Regions from separate parts of the Streptomyces sp. NPDC007084 genome, predicted to be linked through region 3. Evidence: riboswitches for the same ligand, from Rfam matches in the RefSeq annotation. Region 3 holds a riboswitch; each other region holds the start of a gene.
What was found. Region 3 has a riboswitch for cobalamin ahead of AB0912_RS05100 (ribonucleoside-diphosphate reductase subunit alpha). Riboswitches for the same ligand answer to the same signal wherever they lie in the genome.

Region 1 (5,311 bases), on a different contig from region 3:
TCGCCCTGGCCCTGGCCCTGGCCGGCGTCCTCGCCCTGACTCTCCGCGCCCCGCACGCCCCGCACGCCCCGCCCCCGACCCTCGTTCTCGTCCGTCATGTGGAGATCCTCCGACCGTCCCGTCCGCCGTTCCGCCCACCCGATCGCCCCGCCCGCGCCTCCCGTCCCACCGGCGGCATCGGCACCAGCCGGCCCGGACGTGACCCCGATCCTGTCAGGCGGCGGCGCCGACTCACCGGGCGCGGACGCCCTTCGGGCGAGCCAGGGACCCCCGGTGACCCCCGGCTGACCAGGTTCTTCGCTCTGGAGTGACCAGGATCTCCTCTCCGGCCCCGCGCCCGGCCCCGCCCGGTCCGCGCACCCCCGGCGACCCGTACCGGAGCCCGGTATTCCGGCTCCGTTCGAACCCCGTCCTCTCCCCCTCGGCACAAGCGGAATCCGGATACGCCGTTCGGGACACCACAAAGCCCGGCTCAGTTCATCTTCCGTTCATCCAGGTTGCCTACGGTCCACCTGCCACTGACGTCCAACAGAAGCCTGGGTAAATGGAACACATCACGCTCCTCCTCGGAATCGTGATCGTCACCGCTCTCGTGTTCGATTTCACGAACGGTTTCCACGACACCGCCAACGCGATGGCCACCACCATCTCGACCGGCGCGCTCAAGCCCAAGGTCGCGGTGGCCATGTCCGCCGTGCTGAACCTTGTCGGCGCCTTCCTCTCGGTGGAGGTCGCCAACACGATCTCCAAAGGCCTCGTCGACGAGTCCGGCATCCAGCCAGAAGTGATCTTCGCCGCCCTGGTGGGCGCGATCCTCTGGAACCTGGTGACATGGCTCGTCGGACTCCCGTCCAGCTCCTCGCACGCCCTGATGGGCGGTCTGGTCGGCGCCACCATCGCCTCGGCCGGCACCGGCGCGGTGCACGGGGACGTCCTGGTCGGCAAGGTGCTGCTGCCCGCCGTCGCCGCCCCGATCGTGGCCGGCCTGGCCGCGATGCTCGCCACCCGGCTGTCGTACCGGCTCGGCAAGAACGCCGGCGGCAAGGCCACCGAGAAGGGGTACCGCGCCGGGCAGATAGCCTCCGCGGGCCTGGTCTCGCTGGCCCACGGCACCAACGACGCCCAGAAGACGATGGGCATCATCACCCTGGCCCTGGTCGCCGGCGGCGCCGTCGCGCCCGACTCCGACCCGCCGGTCTGGGTCATCCTCTCCGCCGGTCTCGCGATCGCGCTCGGCACCTATTTGGGCGGCTGGCGCATCATCCGCACCATGGGCAAGGGCCTCACCGACCTCCAGCCGCAGCAGGGCTTCGCCGCCCAGACCAGCGCCGCGACCGTCATCCTGGCCTCCTCGCACATCGGCTTCTCCCTCTCCACCACGCACGCGGTCTCCGGCTCCGTGATGGGCGCCGGCCTCGGCCGCAAGGGCGGTGTGGTCCGCTGGTCCACCGCCACCCGGATGTTCGTCGCCTGGGCCCTCACGCTGCCCGCCGCCGCCCTGGTCGGCGCGCTCGCCGAGTGGGTCACCGGATTCGGCGCCTGGGGCACCACGCTCGTCGCCGTCTTCCTGGTCGGCTCCAGCTTCGCGATCTGGCGCCGCTCGCGCCGCGAGGTCATCGACCACACCAACGTGAACGCCGAGGAGCCCGTCGGCGTGGTCACCACGGCCATCGCCGCCGTCACCCCGCCCCCGGCCGGCACCGTGACCGAGGACCTCACGGCCACCATCCCCGCTCCCGCCGAGCCCGCGGCGACCCCGCCGGCGCCGTCCCGCGTGGCCTGAGAACCGAAGGAAGAAACAGCATGCACATCGACTGGTCGGCCCTCGGGTCCGTGTTCGGCGTCAGCCTCGGGGCCACCGTGCTCCTCGTCGGCCTCTTCACCCTCGGTGTCGCGGGCCTCGCCAAGAAGGAGTCCGCCCAGGGCGGCTCCGCCGTCGCGGCGGCCACCGGCGCCTACGTCTGCTTCGCGGCCTGCGCCGCGGCGGTCGCGTACGGCATCTCGCTCATCATGAGCAAGTAACCCGGGACGAACAGCCCCGAACGGGCCGTTGTCGGGCAGCACTTCACGGTGGGGTGCGGGACGGATCTCCGTCCCGCACCCCACCGTCGTGTGGGGCTTCGCACACTCTCCCTCCGCAGGTCAACAGCAAGTTGACGGCCGTTCTCACCGCGTGGTGGACTGCCCGGGCCAAGTACGGCGGCAGGTGAGGAAGCCGGTGCGAATCCGGCGCGGTCCCGCCACTGTCACCGGGGAGGAAACTTCCCGGGAAGCCAGGAACTCTCGCCGCCGGTCTCGTCGAACCAGGGCGCGGACACCCTGAGTGAGGACATATCGCCATGCGCGGCTGCCCGTTGCCGGACCTGTTGTGCCAGAGAGTTCTGCCGACCCCCACGGCCGGCTGACCCCGTGCGGGCCGATCGCGTCTTCGCGTACGGCGCCGCCGCCGGCCTCCTGGGCGACCTGCTGCTCGGCGATCCCCGCCGAGGGCATCCGGTCGCCGCGTTCGGGCGGGCGGCCACGGCCGTGGAGCGGACCCTGTGGCGTGACCACCGCGGGTGGGGCACGCTGCACACCCTCGTCTGCGTAGGCGGCGCCGCCGGGATCGCCGCGCTCGCCGGCCGCTGCGTGCGCCCCTCGGGGACCGCTTCCGTCGCGCTGACCGCCGCCGCCACCTGGGCCGTCGTCGGCGGGACCTCGCTCGGCCGTGAGGCGCGCGCGATCGGCGGCGCGCTCGCGGCCGGTGATCTCGACGTCGCCCAGGAGCGCCTGCCGCGTCTGTGCGGGCGCGACCCGCAGGCGCTGGACGCCGACGGCGTCGCCCGCGCGGTGGTCGAGTCCGTCGCCGAGAACACCTCCGACGCCGTGGTCGGCGCCCTGGTCTGGGGCGCCGCCGCCGGGGTGCCCGGCCTCGTCGCCTTCCGCGCCGTGAACACGCTCGACGCGATGGTCGGCCACAAGTCCCCCCGCCACCGCCGCTACGGCTGGGCCTCCGCCCGGCTCGACGACCTCGCGGGCTGGCCGGGGGCCCGGCTGACCGCCGTCCTCGCGGCCGTCGCCGGCGGCGACCCGCGCGGTGCCGTACGGGCCTGGCGCGCCGACGCCCGCAAGCACCCGAGCCCCAACGCCGGTCCGGTGGAGGCCTCCTTCGCCGGCGCGCTCGGCGTACGGCTCGGCGGCACCCTCTCGTACGCGGGCCGGGTCGAACACCGGCCGGTGCTCAACGGGGACGGGCGCGCGGTGCGGGTCGCGGACATCGAGCGGGCCGTACGGCTGTCCCGGCGCGTCGGCTGGCTGGCGCTCGGCGTCAGCGTCGCCGGACGCGTCCTGCTGTCCCGAAGGCCGGGGGCGAAGGCCGCCGCACGGCCGGTCCGAAGGGGGCGTACGGCATGAGCGGCGGACTGCTGGTCGCGGGGACCACCTCCGACGCCGGCAAGAGCGTGGTGACCGCCGGGATCTGCCGGTGGCTGGTGCGCCAGGGGGTGAAGGTCGCGCCGTTCAAGGCGCAGAACATGTCCCTGAACTCGTTCGTCACCCGGGAGGGTGCCGAGATCGGGCGCGCCCAGGCCATGCAGGCCCAGGCCGCCCGCGTGGAGCCGGCCGCGCTGATGAACCCGGTGCTGCTCAAGCCGGGCGGCGACCGCACCAGCCAGGTCGTCCTGCTGGGCAGGCCGGTCGGCGAGATGAGCGCCCGCGGCTTCTTCGGGAGACCGGGCCAGGAGCCCTCGGAGGGCGCGCCGCCGGGCGGTGACCTGCGCGGGGGCGGCCGGGAGGCACTGCTCGGGACGGTTCTCGACTGTCTGGACCGGTTGCGGGGCACGTATGACGCGGTGATCTGTGAGGGGGCCGGCAGCCCGGCCGAGATCAATCTGCGGCGCACCGACATCGTCAACATGGGGGTCGCGCGGAACGCCGGGCTGCCCGTGCTCGTCGTCGGCGACATCGACCGGGGCGGGGTGTTCGCCTCCTTCTTCGGCACGGTCGCCCTGCTCTCGCCCGAGGACCAGGCGCTCGTCGCCGGGTTCATCGTGAACAAGTTCCGCGGCGACGTCGGTTTGCTGGAGCCCGGCCTCGACATGCTGCGCGGTCTCACCGGCCGCCGCACCTACGGCGTGCTGCCCTTCCGGCACGGGCTGGGCATCGACGAGGAGGACGGGCTGCGGGTGTCGCTGCGCGGCACCGTCCGCGAGTCGGCCGTCTCCTCCCCCGCCGGCGCGGACGTCCTGCGGGTCGCCGTGTGCGCGGTCCCGCTCATGTCCAACTTCACCGACGTGGACGCGCTGGCCGCCGAACCGGGCGTCGTCGTGCGGTTCGTGGACCGGGCCGAGGAACTGGCCGACGCGGACCTGGTCGTCGTACCCGGCACCCGGGGCACGGTGAAAGCGCTGGCGTGGCTGCGCGAGCGGGGCCTCGCCGACGCGCTCTCCCGTCGGGCCGCCGAGGGCCGCCCGGTGCTGGGGATCTGCGGGGGCTTCCAGCTCCTCGGGGACCACATCGAGGACGAGGTCGAATCACGCGCCGGCCAGGTCGAGGGGCTCGGACTCCTCCCCGTCCGCGTGCGGTTCGCCCGCGAGAAGACGCTGGCCCGGCCGGCCGGCGAGGCCCTCGGCGAGAGCGTCGAGGGCTACGAGATCCATCACGGTGTCGCCCACGTCACCGGCGGGGAGCCCTTCCTGGACGGCTGCCGGGTCGGTGCCGTGTGGGGCACGCACTGGCACGGCTCGCTGGAGTCGGACGGTTTCCGCCGGGCCTTCCTGCGCGAGGTGGCCGCCGCCGCGGGCCGCCGCTTCGTGCCGGCGGCCGACACGTCGTTCGCGGCGCTGCGCGAGGAGCAGCTCGACCGGCTCGGCGATCTGATCGAGGAACACGCGGACACGGACGCGCTGTGGCGGCTCATCGAGTCGGGCGCGCCACAAGGACTGCCTTTCATTCCACCGGGAGCGCCCGCATGAGCACAGTGTTGTTGTTGTCGACCGCCGACACGGATCTGCTGGCGGCCCGCGCCTCCGGCGCCGCCTACCGGATCGGCAATCCGACCCGGGTGGACGTCACGGACGAACTCCCCGCCCTGGTCGAGGGCGCCGACCTCGCCGTCGTACGCCTCCTCGGCGGAAAGCGCGCCTGGGAGGACGGGCTCGCCTTCCTGAATGCGTCCGGCGTCCCGACCGTGCTGCTCGGCGGTGAGTCCGTGCCGGACGCCGAGCTGATGGCCGAGTCCTCGGTGCCCGCCGGGGTGGTCGCGGAGGCGCTGCGCTATCTCGTGGAGGGCGGCCCGGCCAACCTCGCCGAGCTGGCCCGGTTCCTGTCCGAC
Region 2 (5,311 bases), on a different contig from region 3:
GCAGGGAGTGCCACGGCTCCCCGGCCATGACATGGAAGACGCGGGGGCCGTCGGGCAGGAACACCCCGCGTGTCTCCTCGCCGCCGGCCAGCTCGGCCTGCCGCAGGTCCAGGAAGACCACGGGCTGCGCCCCGCATCTCTCCCGCAGCACGGCGTGGAGATAGGAAGCCGCGGACCGCGGCAGCCGGCCCTCCACCACGATCCAGCTCCGTCCGACGGCCAGCGCGATGATCCGGGCCCGTGCCGATCCGGCCATGACCGCCCCTTCTCGGAGTCCTCTCGTGCGTTCCGCTGTTCCATCCGTAGCCGCGGCGGTTCCGGATTGGCGTGAATCGGCAATCGTTCGGGTTCGGTTGACGCCGGGTTCAGTCGTCCAGATCCGCGAGGTCCTCGGGGGTCAGCTTCAGCGCGCCCGCGTCGATGTTCTCCTCCAGATGGGCGGGCGAGCCGGTGCCGGGGATGAGGAGGATGTTCGGGGAGCGGGCGAGCAGCCAGGCGAGGGCGACCTGCGGGACCGTCGCGTGATGACGGGCGGCGACCGTGTCCAGCCGCTCGGCCGTGACCGGCTGGAACCCGCCGACCGGGAAGAACGGCACGTAGGCGACACCGGCCGCCGCGCAGGCGTCGACGAGGGGGTCGTCGTCCCGCCGGGACAGGTTGTAGAGGTTCTGGACACAGACGATCGGCGCGATCGCGCGGGCGGTCTCGAACTCCTCCGCCGTGACGTTCGAGACGCCGAGGTGACGGATCAGGCCCTCGTCGCGCAACGCGAGCAGCGCCTCCAGGGGTTCGGCCAGACAGACCCCGGACCGGTCGAGGTCGCCGAGACGCAGGTTCACCACGTCGAGCCGGTCCAGCCCCAGCGAGCGGAGGTTGGCCTCGACGCCGCGCCGCAGGTTGTCGGGGGTGAGACCGGTCATCCGCTCGGCGGGCAGCGCGATGTCGGACCCCTCGACCAGCGCGCCCACCTTGGTGACGATCACCAGGTCGTCCGGGTACGGGTAGAGCGCCTCCCGGATCAGTTCGTTGGCCGACACCCCGTCCCGGTCGTAGTAGTACGAGGTGTCCAGATGGTTCACGCCGCGCTCCACCGCGCGGCGCAGCACGCGGAGCGCGGTCTCCCGGCCGGGGCGGTCACCGCGCGGCCAGCCGGTCAGTTTCATGGTTCCGTAGCCGACGCGCGCGACGTCCAAGTCGCCGCCCAGCGCCCATCGTTCCGTCGTCATGATCGTCACCCTAGTACGGGGTGCGGACCCGAACGGGGAACACGGCCGACGGCCGGAGGGGCTGAGGAAGGCGCTCCCTTCGGCCGTCGGTCCGCGGCGGATCAGGACCCGGACGGCTCGGACAGCTCCGCGCGCACCGTGCGGGCGGCGGCGACCAGGTTCTCCAGCGACGCGCGGGTCTCGGGCCAGCCGCGGGTCTTCAGCCCGCAGTCCGGGTTGACCCACAGCCGCTCCGGCGGGATGGCCTCAAGTGCCTTGCGTAGCAGGGCGGATGCCTCGTCCGCGCTCGGCACGCGCGGCGAGTGGATGTCGTAGACACCCGGACCGGCCTCGCGCGGGTAGCCGTGCCGGGCGAGTTCACCGGCGACCTGCATGTGGGACCGCGCGGCCTCCAGGCTGATCACGTCGGCGTCGAGGTCGTCGATGGCCTGGACGATGTCCCCGAACTCGGCGTAGCACATGTGGGTGTGGATCTGGGTGTCCGGCCGCACACCCGCGGTGGTGAGGCGGAAGGCCTCCGTCGCCCACGCCAGATAGGCGGGACGGTCGGCCGCGCGCAGCGGGAGCGTCTCGCGCAGCGCGGGCTCGTCCACCTGGATGACCGAAGTCCCCGCCGCCTCAAGGTCGTTGACCTCGTCGCGCAGCGCGAGCGCGACCTGCCGGGCGGTGTCGCCGAGCGGCTGGTCGTCGCGGACGAAGGACCAGGCGAGCATGGTGACCGGCCCGGTCAGCATGCCCTTGACGGGCCGGTCGGTGAGGGACTGGGCGTACGTCGTCCAGCGCACCGTCATCGGCTCGGGCCGCAGGATGTCGCCGGCCAGGATCGGCGGACGCACATACCGGGTGCCGTACGACTGGACCCAGCCGTGCTGTGTGGCGAGGTAGCCGGTGAGCTGCTCGGCGAAGTACTGGACCATGTCGTTGCGTTCGGCCTCGCCGTGCACGAGGACGTCCAGCCCGGCCTTCTCCTGGAACGAGACGACCTCGCCGATCTCGGCCCGGATGCGCTCCTCGTACCCGGCGAGGTCGATGCGTCCGGTGCGCAGGTCGGCCCGTGCGGAGCGCAGTTCGGCGGTCTGCGGGAAGGAGCCGATCGTGGTGGTCGGCAGCAGCGGCAGACCGAGGTGGGCGCGCTGGGCGGCGGACCGCTCGGCGTACGGCTGCGAGCGGCGGGCGTCGGCGGCCGTGACGGCGGCGGCGCGGGCGCGCACGGCGGGGTCGTGGGTGAGCGCCGAGCCCGCGCGGGCGGCGAGATCGGCCCGGTTGGCGGCGAGTTCGGCCGCGATGGTGTCCGTGCCGTGCGCCAGACCCTTGGCGAGGGTGACGATCTCCGCCGTCTTCTGCCGGGCGAAGGCGAGCCAGCGCAGCACCTGCGGTTCGATGTCCCGCTCGACGCCGGTGTCCAGCGGCACGTGCAGCAGCGAGCAGGAGGCCGCGACGTCCACCTGGTCCGCGAGGCCCAGCAAAGTGCCCAGCGTGGCAAGGGAGTTCTCCAGGTCGTTGACCCAGATGTTGCGGCCGTTGACGACACCGGCGACGAGCCGCTTGCCCTGCAGACCACCGACGGCGGCGAGCGCGTCCAGGTTGGCGGCGGCAGCGCCGGTGAAGTCGAGGGCGAGCCCGTCGACGGGAGCTTTGGCGAGGATGGGCAGGGCCTCCCCGAGCCGGTCGAAGTAGGACGCGACGAGCAGCTTCGGCCGGTCGGTGAGACCGCCGAGGAACCGGTAGGCGCGTTCGGCGGCGTTCAGTTCGGCGGTCGTCCGGTCCTCCACGAGCGCGGGCTCGTCGAGCTGGACCCACCGGGCACCCGCGGAGCGCAGATCGGCGAGCACCTCGGCGTAGACCGGCAGCAGCCGGTCGAGCAGGGCCAGCGGGTCGAAGTCCGCGGCCACGCCCGGGGCGGGCTTGGCCAGGAGGAGGTACGTGACCGGTCCGACCAGGACCGGGCGGGCCGTCAGCCCGAGCGCCAGCGCCTCCCTCAACTCGGCGACCTGCTTGGACGAGTCGGCGGTGAAGACGGTGTCCGGGCCCAACTCGGGCACGAGATAGTGGTAGTTGGTGTCAAACCACTTCGTCATCTCCAGCGGCGCCACGTCCTGCGTACCGCGGGCCATGGCGAAGTAGCCGTCGAGCGCGTCGACGGCGACGGCGTCCCGGTGGCGCTCGGGGACGGCGCCGACCATGACGCTGGTGTCCAGGACGTGGTCGTAGTACGAGAAGTCGCCGGTGGGTACTTCGGCGATACCGGCCTCGGCGAGCTGCCGCCAGGTGGAGCGGCGCAGTTCCGCGGCGGTGGCCCGGAGGGCGTCGGCGCCGACGCGGCCCTTCCAGTAGCCCTCGATCGCCTTCTTCAGTTCCCGGTTCGGACCCTGGCGGGGGTAGCCGTACACGGTGGCCCGTGCTGCCGCGGCTGCGGACTTCGCTGTCACGGAAATCTCCTTCGCGAGATGTCTCCCTGGATCCCGATGGGACACGTGAGCGCGAAGGGTGACGGACCGGGCGGGAACACGCCGCACGCCGGAGCGCGGCCGTCCGCCAGGTATGTACGCCGACCCGCCCACGAGGTCACCGGGATGTCCGCGCGCGATGGTCGCGCACGGGCAGCGGGCAGGTCTTCGGACTCGCGGGCACGCCCTCCGGACGGAGGACACCTACTGGCCGTCGCTTCCCAGACCCGTCCGGGCCCAGTGCGTATGACGGCGGTCGTTCCCGCTCACCGCTGCGGGGCAGTCCCGGATTTCCACCGGGTTCCCTCTTACGACGCATCCCGCCTGGCGGACGGGGCGAACCAGCTACGGGCGCCAGCCTATGCGACGAGCGCGGTGCCGCGCAGGCCGCCCACATCCCGGACGGCTCCGGGAGCGCGGCGGCCGGCCGGCTCGGCGCGGGTGCCCGGTTCAGGCGACCGGCCCGGGGAAGCCCTTGGTTCCGTCGAAGGCGAGGCGCGCGAACCGTCCGCCGATACGACGGTGGGTCGCGGCGTCCGGATGGAGCGCGTCCGGCAGCGGCAGCTCGACGGCGTCCGCCTCTCCGTACAGCTCCCGTCCGTCGAGGTAGTGCAGGTTCGGGTCCTCGGCGGCCCGCTGTGCCACGATCGCGGCGAGTTCGTCGCGGATGACCCCGAGGGTCAGTTTCCCGCTCGCCCGCTCGGCGGGGTCGCCCGCGGCGCGGAACCGCAGCCGGCCTTCGCCGAGCGCGCCGAGGTCCGGGAGGCTGGGGCCCGGCGTTTCCTCGTGAATGGGGCAGAGGATGGGGGAGACGACGAGCAGCGGCACGCTCGGGTGGCCCTCGCGGACGGTGTCGAGGAAACCGTGCACGGCGGGGGTGAAGGCCCGCAGCCGCATCAGGTCGGTGTTGACGAGGTTGATGCCCAGCTTGAGGCTGATCAGGTCGGCGGGCGTGTCGCGCAGGGTGCGCGCGGTGAACGGGTCGAGCAGGGCGCTGCCGCCCAGCCCCAGGTTGACCAGTTCCACCCCGGCCAGGGAGGCGGCGAGCGCGGGCCAGGTGGTGCTGGGGCTCGCCGCGTCGGAACCCTGGCTGATCGAACTGCCGTGATGCAGCCACACGGGCCGCCCACGGTCCTGGGCCGGCTCCACGGGCGCGTCGGCTCGCAGGCCCACCAGCTCGGCGGTCTCGTTGTGCGGCAGCCAGATCTCGACGTCCTTCGGCCCGGCGGGCAGGTCCGCGAACCGTACGGTGCCGACCGTCCCGGGCGTGGTCGTCGCCGATCCCGTGGCCATGTCGAGGGTGAGGGTGTTGCCGCCGGGCGCGGACGATTGACCGGCGAGCCGGCCGTCGACGACGAGGTCGTACAGCCCGTCCGGCCGTGCGGGCGCGCCCACGTAGACGCGCTTGGTGGCGAGGACGTCCAGCTCGACGGTGGTGGCCCGCGTACGGAAGGCCAGCCGAACGCCCGACGGCTGGGCCTCCGCCATCGCCACTTGCCCGTCGCCACACTGGGCCCGCGCCCAGGCGGGCAGCCGGTGGGGCAGCACACCCCGCCCGGTGTACTCCAGCTCGACGGCACCGCGCACGAGGTCGGCGGTGATGGGTGTGGTGATGGGGTCGGGTTGGGTCTGCATGAT
Region 3 (5,311 bases):
GCATCGTCTCGTCGCGGAACACCCAGTTGGTGCCGGTCGCCAGGCCGTGCAGCAGACCCCGGCTGCGGAACCAGTAGACGTACGCGAAGGCACCGTAGAAGAAGAGGCCCTCGATGCACGCGGCGAAGCAGATCAGGTTCAGCAGGAAGCGGCGCCGGTCGGCCTTGGTCTCCAGTCGGTCCAGCTTCTCGACCGAGTCCATCCACTTGAAGCAGAACTGCGCCTTCTCGCGGATGGAGGGGATGTTCTCCACCGCGTCGAAGGCCGCCGCGCGGTCGTCCGGGTCGGGCAGATACGTGTCGAGCAGCGTCAGATAGAACTGGACGTGCACGGCCTCCTCGAAGAGCTGACGGCTCAGGTAGAGCCGCGCCTCGGGGGAGTTGATGTGCTTGTACAGCGTCAGCACGAGGTTGTTCGCCACGATCGAGTCGCCCGTCGCGAAGAACGCGACCAGCCGGCCGATCATGTGCTGCTCACCCGGCGTCAGCTTCGCGAGGTCGGCGACGTCCGAGTGGAGGTCGACCTCCTCGACGGTCCAGGTGTTCTTGATCGCGTCCCGGTAGCGCTCGTAGAAGTCCGGGTAGCGCATGGGACGGAGAGTCAGTTCGAAGCCCGGGTCGAGCAGGTTTTTCTCGGACACGGCCTTCTCGGTGGTGGTGTCGGTCATTACTGGCAGGCCTCGCAGGACTCGGGGTTTTCCAGGGAGCAGGCGACGGCGTCGGGGTCGGCGGCCTGCTGGACGGGGATGGTCTTCTCGGGCTGTGCCTGCGCCTGCGCCGCGCGGGCGATCCGCGTCGCCGGACGGGACCGCAGGTAGTACGTCGTCTTCAGGCCCGACTTCCAGGCGTACGAGTACATCGAGGACAGCTTGCCGATGGTCGGCGTCTCCAGGAACAGGTTCAGCGACTGCGCCTGGTCCAGGAACGGGGTCCGCGCGGCGGCCATGTCGATCAGACCGCGCTGCGGGATCTCCCACGCCGTGCGGTACAGGTCGCGCACGTCCTGCGGCACCCAGGTGAAGCCCTGCACCGAGCCGCTGGACTCGCGCAGCGCCTCACGGGTCTGCGCGTCCCACACGCCGAGCTTCTTCAGCTCGGCCACCAGGTAGGAGTTGACCTGGAGGAACTCGCCGGAGAGCGTCTCGCGCTTGAACAGGTTCGACACCTGCGGCTCGATGCACTCGTAGACGCCCGCGATGGAGGCGATGGTGGCGGTCGGCGCGATGGCCAGGAGCAGCGAGTTGCGCATGCCGACCTCGGCGATCCGCCCGCGCAGCGCCTCCCAGCGCTCCGGCCAGTTCAGCTCGACGTCGTAGTGGTCGGGGTGCAGCACGCCCCGGGCGGTACGGGTCTTCTCCCAGGCCGGGAGCGGGCCGTTGCGCTCGGCGAGGTCCGCGGAGGCCTCGTACGCGGCGAGCATGATGCGCTCGGCGATCCGGGTGGACAGGGCGCGCGCCTGCGGCGAGTCGAAGGGCAGCCGCATCTTGAAGAAGACGTCCTGGAGGCCCATCGCGCCCAGACCGACCGGCCGCCAGCGGGAGTTGGAGCGCCCGGCCTGCTCGGTCGGGTAGAAGTTGATGTCCACCACGCGGTCGAGGAAGGTGACCGCGGTGCGGACGGTCTCGTCGAGCCGCTCCCAGTCGATGTCGTCGCCGACGACGAACGCGCCGAGGTTGACCGAGCCCAGGTTGCAGACCGCGGTCTCCCCGTCGTCCGTGACCTCCAGGATCTCGGTGCACAGGTTCGAGGAGTGGACGGTGTGGCCGGGCTCCGCCGTCTGGTTGGCGGTGCGGTTGGCGGCGTCCTTGAAGGTCATCCAGCCGTTGCCGGTCTGCGCGAGGGTGCGCATCATGCGGCCGTACAGATCGCGGGCCGGGATGGTCTTCTTGGCGAGGCCCGCTTCCTCGGCCTTGCGGTACGCGGCGTCGAACTCGTCGCCCCACAGGTCGACCAGCTCGGGCACGTCCGCCGGGGAGAACAGCGACCACACGCCGTCCTCGTTCACCCGGCGCATGAACTCGTCCGGAATCCAGTGCGCGAGGTTCAGGTTGTGCGTACGCCGGGCGTCCTCACCGGTGTTGTCGCGCAGCTCCAGAAACTCCTCGATGTCGGAGTGCCAGGTCTCCAGGTACACCGCCGCCGCGCCCTTGCGCCGGCCGCCCTGGTTCACCGCGGCGACCGAGGCGTCGAGCGTCTTGAGGAACGGGACGATGCCGTTGGAGTGGCCGTTGGTGCCGCGGATCAGCGAACCGCGCGAACGGATGCGGGAGTACGAGAGACCGATGCCGCCGGCGTGCTTCGACAGCCGGGCGACCTGGTGGTAGCGGTCGTAGATGGAGTCCAGCTCGTCCAGCGGGGAGTCGAGGAGGTAGCAGGACGACATCTGGGGGTGCCGCGTACCGGAGTTGAAGAGCGTGGGGGAGGACGGGAGGTAGTCGAGCCGGCTCATGAGCCCGTAGAGCGCGGAGACTTCGTCCACGGCGTGGACCGTGTCGTCCTCGGCGAGGCCGGAGGCGACCCGCAGCATGAAGTGCTGGGGCGTCTCGACGACCTTGCGGGTGATGGGGTGGCGCAGCAGGTAACGGCTGTGCAGCGTCCGCAGGCCGAAGTAGCCGAAGCGGTCGTCGCCGGCCGGGTCGATCAGCGCGTCGAGCCGGGCGGTGTGCAGCCGGACGAACTCGGCGGTGCGGTCGGCGATCAGGCCCTCGCGGTGGCCGACGGCGACCGACTCGGAGAAGGTCGTCACGCCCTGGGAGGCGGCCTCCGCGGCGATGCTGATGGTGAGTAGCCGGGCGGCCAGCCGGGAGTAGACGGGGTCCTCGGAGATGAGTCCGGCCGCCGCCTCCGTGGCCAGTTCGCGCAGCTCGGCCTCGTCGGCGCGGGCGGACCGGCCGCGCAGCGCCGCGGCGGCGACCCGGCCGGGGTCGGCGTCGGGGAGGTCGGCGGTGAGGTCGGTCAGGGTCCGCAGCAGCGCGGCTCCGGGGCCGTCGGTCTCCACCGGGGCCTGGTGCTCGGTCACTGAAGCCGGATCTGCTGGCGCGATGGTCACGTGGGGCTCTCCCTCGCTCGGCACGGGGCCTTTCGGGGAGCACGGGGGCACACGGAAACGCTTCTGGGCAGCCAGCGCACCGCGTCCACCGGCCCATTCCGCGAGGCCCGGACGTCGTCGGCACCCGGGCCGGGTGGCCGGGGTGCGCTGTCGGCAGGTCCTCGGACTGACACGTACGCGGGCACGCCCAATACGCGAACACGCACAAGTACACCGTTGCGGGACAGTTCCGGATTCGCACCGGATTCCCCTGCGGCGACAGCGAGCATGAGCATACATCTTGTGCCGGGCCCAGGGAGCACCCCCACATGTTGTGTCGTGTCGGTGCCGGAGAGCGCTACGGAGTGTGCCGGGGGGTCAACTCGTAGGTGAGCGGCCGGATGTGGCCCGGCCGCCGAACGGGGCCCGGACGCGGCGGGGGAGGGACTGGCCGGGGCGAGGGGGACTGGCCGGGGAGAGGGGCCGGGCGGGGAGTAGCCGGGGGCGGGGAGGGCCCCGGACGGGCACGGCGACGGGCCGCCGGTTCGCGACCGGCGGCCCGTCCTCGGCTGCCTTGCCCTGCCCCTCTCTCGGTGGGGCGATCCCCCTCCCGGTGAGACAGGGCGCCCTCCTGGTGAGGCGCCCTCCCGGTGAGGCGGGCGCCCTCTCGCAGGGGCAGGCGTTTCCCCTAGTGGCCGGCGCCCGCCGTGGCCGGCGGAAGCTCCACCTGGACGCCGGGGTCGCCCGCGTCGGCGGTGTAGTCCTCGGGCGAGGTCTCGTCGATGCCGTCGGGGGCCTTGAACGCGCGCAGGGCGAAGGTGAGGACGACGGAGACGACCACGTTCAGGACGAACGCGGTCAGGCCGATGTAGCCGATCTCGCCGATGCCCGGGATCTCCTTCGAGCTGCCGCCGAAGTGCTTCTGGGTCGGCGAGGCCACCCCGTAGGCGGCGAGCGTGCCGTAGACCATGCCGACCGCCCAGCCCGCGAGCAGCGCCCAGCGGTGGAACCAGCGGGTGAACAGGCCGCCGACCAGCGCCGGGAAGGTCTGGAGAATCCAGATGCCGCCCAGCAGCTGGAAGTTGATCGCGACCGTCTTGTCCATCGTCAGGACGAAGACCAGCGCGCCCACCTTCACCAGCAGCGAGACGATCTTGGAGACGCGGGTCTCCTGCTTCGGGGTCGCGTCCGGCTTGATGAAGTCCTTGTAGATGTTGCGGGTGAAGAGGTTCGCGGCGGCGATCGACATGATGGCCGCCGGGACGAGCGCCCCGATGCCGATGGCGGCGAAGGCCACGCCCGCGAACCAGTCCGGGAACATGTTCTCGAAGAGCTGCGGGATGGCGAGCTGCCCGTTCTGCACCTTCACGCCGGCCGCGATGGCCATGAACCCGAGCAGGGCGAGCAGGCCCAGCATCAGCGAGTAGAGGGGCAGGATCGTCGTGTTGCGGCGGATCACCTCGCGGCTGCGGCTGGACAGCGTCGCGGTGATGGAGTGCGGATACATGAACAGGGCGAGCGCCGAACCCAGCGCGAGCGTGGCGTAGGTCCACTGGCCCGCCGCGGGCGGCACGACCCCGCCGGCCCCGGCCGCCGTGTACTTGTCGCCCGCCGCCTTGAAGATCTCGTCGAAGCCGCCGAGCTTGATCGGGATGTAGATGATGGCCACCGCGATCACGATGTAGATCAGGGTGTCCTTCACGAACGCGATCAGCGCCGGGGCCCGCAGCCCCGAGGAGTAGGTGTACGCGGCCAGCACACCGAAGGCGATGAGCAGCGGCAGGTCCTTGACGAACCAGTTGGTGTTCTCGCCGCCGCCCACCCCCATCACGTCCAGGACGGCCTGGATGCCGACGAGCTGGAGCGCGATGTACGGCATGGTCGCGAGGATGCCGGTGACGGCGACCGCCAGCGACAGGCTCTTGGAGCCGAACCGGCCGCGCACGAAGTCCGAGGTCGTCACATAGCCGTGCTTGTGCGAGACCGACCAGAGGCGGGGCAGGAAGGTGAAGATCAGCGGGTACACCAGGATCGTGTACGGCACGGCGAAGAAGCCGGCCGCGCCCGCCGCGTAGATCGCCGCGGGGACGGCGACGAAGGTGTACGCCGTGTAGAGGTCGCCGCCGAGCAGGAACCAGGTGACCCAGGTCCCGAACGACCGTCCGCCCAGGCCCCATTCGTCGAGGCTGTGCTCGTTGTCGGCCCTGCGCCAGCGGGCGGCCAGGAATCCCATGACCGTGACGGCCACGAAGAAGAAGACGAAGACGCCGAGGGCGACGCCGTT
Region 4 (5,311 bases), on a different contig from region 3:
CGGCGCCCGGCGACCGGCACGACGAGATCCTCACCCCGGCCGCCCTCGACTTCGTCGGCAGCCTCGTCGCCGCCTTCGGCGCGCGCCGGCGCGAACTGCTCAAGGAACGCAGGCGGCAGGCCCTGCGCGTCGCGGCCGGCACCCCGCTCGACTTCCCGATCGTCACCTCCGCCGTGCGCGCCGACCCGGCCTGGCGCGTCGCCCCGGCCGCGCCCGGCCTGACCGACCGGCGCGTCGAGATCACCGGGCCGCCGGAACGCCGGACGGCGGTCGACGCCCTCAACTCCGGTGCCCGGGTGTGGATGGCGGACTTCGAGGACGCCACCGCGCCCACCTGGGACAACGTCGTCGGCGGCCAGCTCACGCTGCTCGACGCGATCGAGCGGCGCCTCGACTTCACCACGGCGGACGGCGAGGAGTACCGGCTCGCCGACCCCGCCCGGCTCCCCACCATCGTGGTCCGGCCGCGCGGCTGGCATCTCACCGAGGACCACCTGGAGTTCGGCGGCGGCCCGGTGCCGGCCGCCCTGGTCGACTTCGGCCTGTACTTCTTCCACTGCGCGCGGCGCCAGATCGACGCCGGCCGGGGACCGTACTTCTATCTGCCGAAGCTGGAGAACCGCTACGAGGCCCGGCTGTGGAACGACGTGTTCCTGCTCGCGCAGGAGTTGCTGGACATCCCGCGCGGCACGGTCCGGGCGACCGTCCTCATCGAGACGATCACCGCGGCGTTCGAGATGGAGGAGATCCTCTACGAGCTGCGCGAGCACAGCTCGGGTCTCAACGCGGGCCGCTGGGACTACCTGTTCAGCCTGATCAAGACCCTCGGTCACCGGACCGACTTCCTGCTGCCCGACCGGGCGCGGGTGACGATGACCGCGCCCTTCATGCGGGCGTACACCGAACTCCTGGTACGCACCTGCCACAAGCGGGGCGCGCACGCGATCGGCGGTATGGCGGCCCAGGTGCCGAGCGGGGACCCGGCAGCCCGCGAGGCGGCGCTCGCCATGGTGCGGCTCGACAAGGAACGCGAGGCGGAGGACGGCTTCGACGGTTCCTGGGTGGCGCATCCGGGGCTCGTGCCGGTGTGCCGTGAGGTGTTCGACGGGGTGCTGCGGGACCGGCCCGACCAGATCGACCGCACCCGGGACGACGTCAAGGTCACCGCCGCTGACCTGCTCTCGGTGCGCCGGATCGGCGGCCCGCCGACACCGGAGGGGGTGCGCGTCAACATCGCGGTGGCGCTGCGCTATTACGCGGCCTGGATGAACGGACGGGGTGCCGTCGCCCTGTACGGCCTCATGGAGGACGCGGCCACCGCGGAGATCGCCCGGGTGCAGATCTGGCAGTGGCTGCGGCACCGGGTGATCGACCGGATGACCGTGCTCGACGTGCTGGACGAGGAACTGGCGGCGCTGGGCGCCGAGTTCCCGTGGGCCGGCCTGGACGCGGTGCGCGGTCTGTTCGAACGCACCGCCCTGTCCGGCGAGTTGCCGCTCTTCTTCACGCCGGACGCCTACGCCGGCCACCTCGTGCGGCACGCGGAGCCCCGGTCGTGACCGCCGCCGTCGAGCGCGTCGGTGTCGTCGGCGCCGGGCAGATGGGCGCGGGGATCGCCGAGGTCTGCGCGCGGGCCGGCCTGGACACGGTGGTGTGCGAGGCGGACGCGACGGCCGCGCGCGGGGCGCGGGAGCGGGTCGCGGCCTCGCTCGACCGTGCGGTGCGCCGGGGCAGGCTGGAACGGGAGGCGGCGCGGGAGGCGCTCGACCGGATGGTCTTCACCGGGAGTCTGGACGACCTGGCCGACCGCCAACTCGTGGTCGAGGCCGTCGTCGAGAACGCCGCCGCCAAGACCGAGGTGTTCGCCGCGCTCGACAAGATCGTCCAGGACCCGGCGGCGGTCCTCGCGACGAACACGTCCTCGCTGCCGGTGATGCGCCTGGGCATGGCCACCGGCCGCGCCGACCGGGTGGTGGGCCTGCACTTCTTCAACCCGGTCCCGGTGCTGCCGCTGGTGGAGGTGGTGGCCTCGCTGCACACGTCCGCGGACACGGTGGCCGCCGTGGAGGCCTTCGCCACCGGCACCCTCGGCAAGACGGTCGTACGCTCCCGCGACCGGGCCGGCTTCGTCGTCAACGCCCTCCTCGTCCCGTATCTGCTGGCCGCCGTCCGGATGGCGGAGTCCGGCTTCGCCACCGCGGCCGACATCGACGCCGGCATGGAGCTGGGCTGCGCCCATCCGATGGGCCCGCTCAAACTGGCGGACATGATCGGGCTCGACACGGTCGCCTCGATCGCCGAGTCCCTCTACGACGAGTTCAGGGAGCCCCTCTACGCCCCTCCCCCGCTGCTCCAGCGGATGGTCGAGGCGGGCCTGCTGGGCCGCAAGTCCGGCCGGGGGTTCCACGTGTACGGGCAGGACTGAGCGACCTGGCGGCGCGTCCCTCCTCCCGGGGGTTCGGAGGGTACGGGAACGCGAGAAGGCCCCCGGGCGGGCCCGAGAGGCCTTCTCGCGTTGCGCTTGTGTCCTGGTCCTGAAGTGATCAGTTCGCGGCCGGAACCGTCCGGCCGGAGGGGACCGCCGCGGGCTTGGGTTCCAGCAGGCGTTGGGCCAACTCACCGAAGACGAGCCCGAATCCGCCCCACAGGGCGGCCTGCATGGCGAGCGCGGAGAGCCGGAAGCGCCAGAGCAGCGTGGCGGGGAAGTCCTTGGGGACCTCGTTGATCACGGGCAGGAACTCGTACGCCAGGCCGATCACGACGGCGAAGGCGAGCACGGCGACGACCGTCGCGTTCCAGTTGCCGAGCCTCGGGGCGAGCCGCTTGCCGAGGATGGTGGCGGCGACGGCCAGCAGCACGCTGAGGACCATCATCAGGAAGTACAGGGTGGTCCGCTTGCCGATGGTGTCGGGGTCGCCGACTGACGGCGGGTTGGCCGGGTACTTCAGGAACGGCACGACGTACACGGCGAGCAGCGCGCAGCCCGAGAGCAGGAGCGCGGTCGCGCGGGCGCCGAACCGGCCGACGCGGCCGAGGGCGAAGCAGTACGCCAGGGCCGCGATGCCGCCGAAGGCGATGCCGTAGAGCAGGACGCCGGTGGCGAGGCCCGCGGTGGACTGGAGGCTGCGGGAGACGAGTTCGACCTCGTGCTCGTGCGCCGGGGCGTGCGCCTCCTCGAAGCCGATCGCGCTGTCGACGTTCGGCTCGCCGAGGAAGTAGGCCACGACCAGGGCGAGGACGCCTGCTCCGAGGCCCGCGAGCATGCCGCGGACCAGGAGGTTTCTTACCGTTGCGGAGTTCATGGGCAGGTGCTTGTCTCTCGCGTCAGTGGCAGGGGAATCCGAGCAGGTGGCGGGCGTCGTGCACCCACTCGTGGACGTCCTCGCCCGAGACGACGGAGGTGGCGCCCTGTTCGGCGCCGACGAAGTACAGCAGGACCAGCATCAGGATGCCGAAGAAGACCGCCCAGGGTGCTATCGCCTTGAGCGGCAGCTTGGCGGGAACGACGGGGGTGGTGGCTGTCGGCGGAGCGACGGTCTGCGCCATGGCAGGACCTCCTCGGGAGTTCGCGTCCCATCTCGGTGGTGCACTGGATGACGTCTACGGGTCTGACTTGCGAGGCGTCCAGCGGACTGGGGCGTCTCGTTCACAGTGGCGCGACCGTGCCGGATTCCCACCGGCTTCCGTTCTGACGTCATCGATATCGCACCGACGGTACCGCGTGACGGGTACCTGGCCAAGACCGTGCCACCTGGCGTGATCTTCCTCTCGCACCAGGTGACACGGTCCGCCGGGGCCGCGGGCACGGTCCCGGGGCAGCCGCGGTCGGCCGGCGGCGTGGTCACGCGCGCGCGGCGCCACGCTCCCTGATGGCCCGGACGACGCCGGAGAAGTCCTCGGCCGCTCCGACGCGTTCGGCGTACCGCGCGTACAACTCGGTGGCACGGAGGCGGAGTTCGGCGCGCACTCCGCCGGCGCGCGCCGCGCCGGCCGCGAGGTCGTGTCCGCGGAGGCGGTGTCCGGCCTTGACGAGGTTCGCGGCCTTGACGAGGTTCTCGGCCTTGACGGGGTTCTCGGCCTTGACGGGGTTCTCGGCCTTGGGCCCGTCCATGTGTCCGAGTCCGATGAACGCGACGGTGCGGGTCACCAGGCCCGCTCCGCGGCGGTGCTGGGTCCGGCGAGCCCGAGTTCGCGGTCCCCGAGGGGAGCGAAGAAGCGCTCGACGTCGGCGTCGGTGACCTCGGCGAGGGTGGCCGGGGACCAGTGCGGGTCGCGGTCCTTGTCGATGATCCGGGCCCGGATGCCCTCGACCAGGTCATGGGCGGACAGCAGGGCGCAGGAGACGCGGTACTCCTGGTCGAGGACGCGCTCAAGCGGCCCGAGCCGCCGGGCCCGGCGCACCGAGGCCAGGGTGGTCTTCACGGCGGTGGGCGAGTGGGCGAGCAGGGTCCCGGCCGCCTCCTTGGCAGCCGGGTCGCCTACGGCGAGCAGCCGGCGCACGATCTCCTCCACGGTGTCGGCGCGGTAGCAGGCGTCGATCCACTCACGGCGCTCCGTCAGCTCCGCGGGTGGCGGCGGCTGTACGTGCCGGGCCAGGGCTTCCCGTACCGGCAGGCCGGCGAGGTCGGCGACCAGCGCGGGGAGCGCGGCGGACGGCACGAAGTGGTCGGCGAGGCCGCACAGCAGGGCGTCGCCCGCGGTGACCGATGTGCCGGTGAGGGCGAGATGGGTGCCCAGCTCGCCGGGGGCGAGGGCAAGCAGGTAGGTGCCGCCGACGTCGGGCACGAAGCCGATGCCGGTCTCGGGCATGGCGATCCGGGACCGCTCGGTGACGACGCGGACGCTGCCGTGCGCGGAGACGCCGACGCCGCCGCCCATCACGATGCCGTCCATGAGGGCGACGTAGGGCTTGGGGTAGCGGGCGATCCGGGCGTTGAGGCGGTACTCGTCGCGCCAGAACGCGGCGGACGCGGTGCCGTCCCCGTCGCGCGCGTCGTCGTGCACGACCCGGATGTCGCCGCCCGCGCACAGGCCGCGTTCCCCGGCGCCGGTGATGACGACGGTCCGTACGGCCGGGTCGTGCTCCCAGGCGGTGAGGGCCTGGTCGATCCGGCGGACCATGGCGTGGTTCAGGGCGTTGAGGGCGCGGGGCCGGTTGAGGGTGATGTGGGCGGCCCGGCCGTCGGTGTGCAGCAGGACGGGGTCGGCGGCGGCCGGGGTGTCGGTTCCGCTCATCCGAGGGCCTCCGTCAGGCCGCGGGCCACGATGACGCGCATGATCTCGTTGGTTCCTTCCAGGGTCTGGTGGGCAC

Region 1: linked by a shared signal. The riboswitch ahead of AB0912_RS32790 (cobalamin biosynthesis protein) and the one ahead of AB0912_RS05100 (ribonucleoside-diphosphate reductase subunit alpha) in region 3 are both predicted to bind cobalamin.
Region 2: linked by a shared signal. The riboswitch ahead of metE (5-methyltetrahydropteroyltriglutamate--homocysteine S-methyltransferase) and the one ahead of AB0912_RS05100 (ribonucleoside-diphosphate reductase subunit alpha) in region 3 are both predicted to bind cobalamin.
Region 4: linked by a shared signal. The riboswitch ahead of AB0912_RS06770 (CbtB-domain containing protein) and the one ahead of AB0912_RS05100 (ribonucleoside-diphosphate reductase subunit alpha) in region 3 are both predicted to bind cobalamin.

What each region holds. Positions count from the first base shown of each region.
Region 1 covers NZ_JBEYFY010000074.1:21,824-27,134, forward strand. The annotation lists gene AB0912_RS32775 (class II aldolase/adducin family protein) at 1-98, opposite strand, end outside; gene AB0912_RS32780 (inorganic phosphate transporter) at 545-1,783, shown strand; gene AB0912_RS32785 (hypothetical protein) at 1,804-2,022, shown strand; cobalamin riboswitch at 2,160-2,304, shown strand; gene AB0912_RS32790 (cobalamin biosynthesis protein) at 2,410-3,393, shown strand; gene AB0912_RS32795 (cobyric acid synthase) at 3,390-4,952, shown strand; gene cobN (cobaltochelatase subunit CobN) at 4,949-5,311, shown strand, end outside.
Region 2 covers NZ_JBEYFY010000078.1:5,364-10,674, forward strand. The annotation lists gene AB0912_RS33300 (hypothetical protein) at 1-256, opposite strand, end outside; gene AB0912_RS33305 (oxidoreductase) at 366-1,226, opposite strand; gene metE (5-methyltetrahydropteroyltriglutamate--homocysteine S-methyltransferase) at 1,328-3,655, opposite strand; cobalamin riboswitch at 3,815-4,034, opposite strand; gene AB0912_RS33315 (GDSL-type esterase/lipase family protein) at 4,124-5,308, opposite strand.
Region 3 covers NZ_JBEYFY010000004.1:6,800-12,110, reverse strand. The annotation lists gene AB0912_RS05105 (ribonucleotide-diphosphate reductase subunit beta) at 1-667, opposite strand, end outside; gene AB0912_RS05100 (ribonucleoside-diphosphate reductase subunit alpha) at 667-3,048, opposite strand; cobalamin riboswitch at 3,183-3,369, opposite strand; gene mctP (monocarboxylate uptake permease MctP) at 3,716-5,311, opposite strand, start outside.
Region 4 covers NZ_JBEYFY010000005.1:85,515-90,825, forward strand. The annotation lists gene aceB (malate synthase A) at 1-1,559, shown strand, start outside; gene AB0912_RS06760 (3-hydroxybutyryl-CoA dehydrogenase) at 1,556-2,425, shown strand; gene AB0912_RS06765 (CbtA family protein) at 2,544-3,302, opposite strand; gene AB0912_RS06770 (CbtB-domain containing protein) at 3,325-3,546, opposite strand; cobalamin riboswitch at 3,584-3,728, opposite strand; partial or broken gene AB0912_RS06775 (3-hydroxyisobutyrate dehydrogenase) at 3,842-3,997, opposite strand; gene AB0912_RS06780 (enoyl-CoA hydratase/isomerase family protein) at 4,144-5,235, opposite strand; partial or broken gene AB0912_RS06785 (acyl-CoA dehydrogenase family protein) at 5,232-5,311, opposite strand, start outside.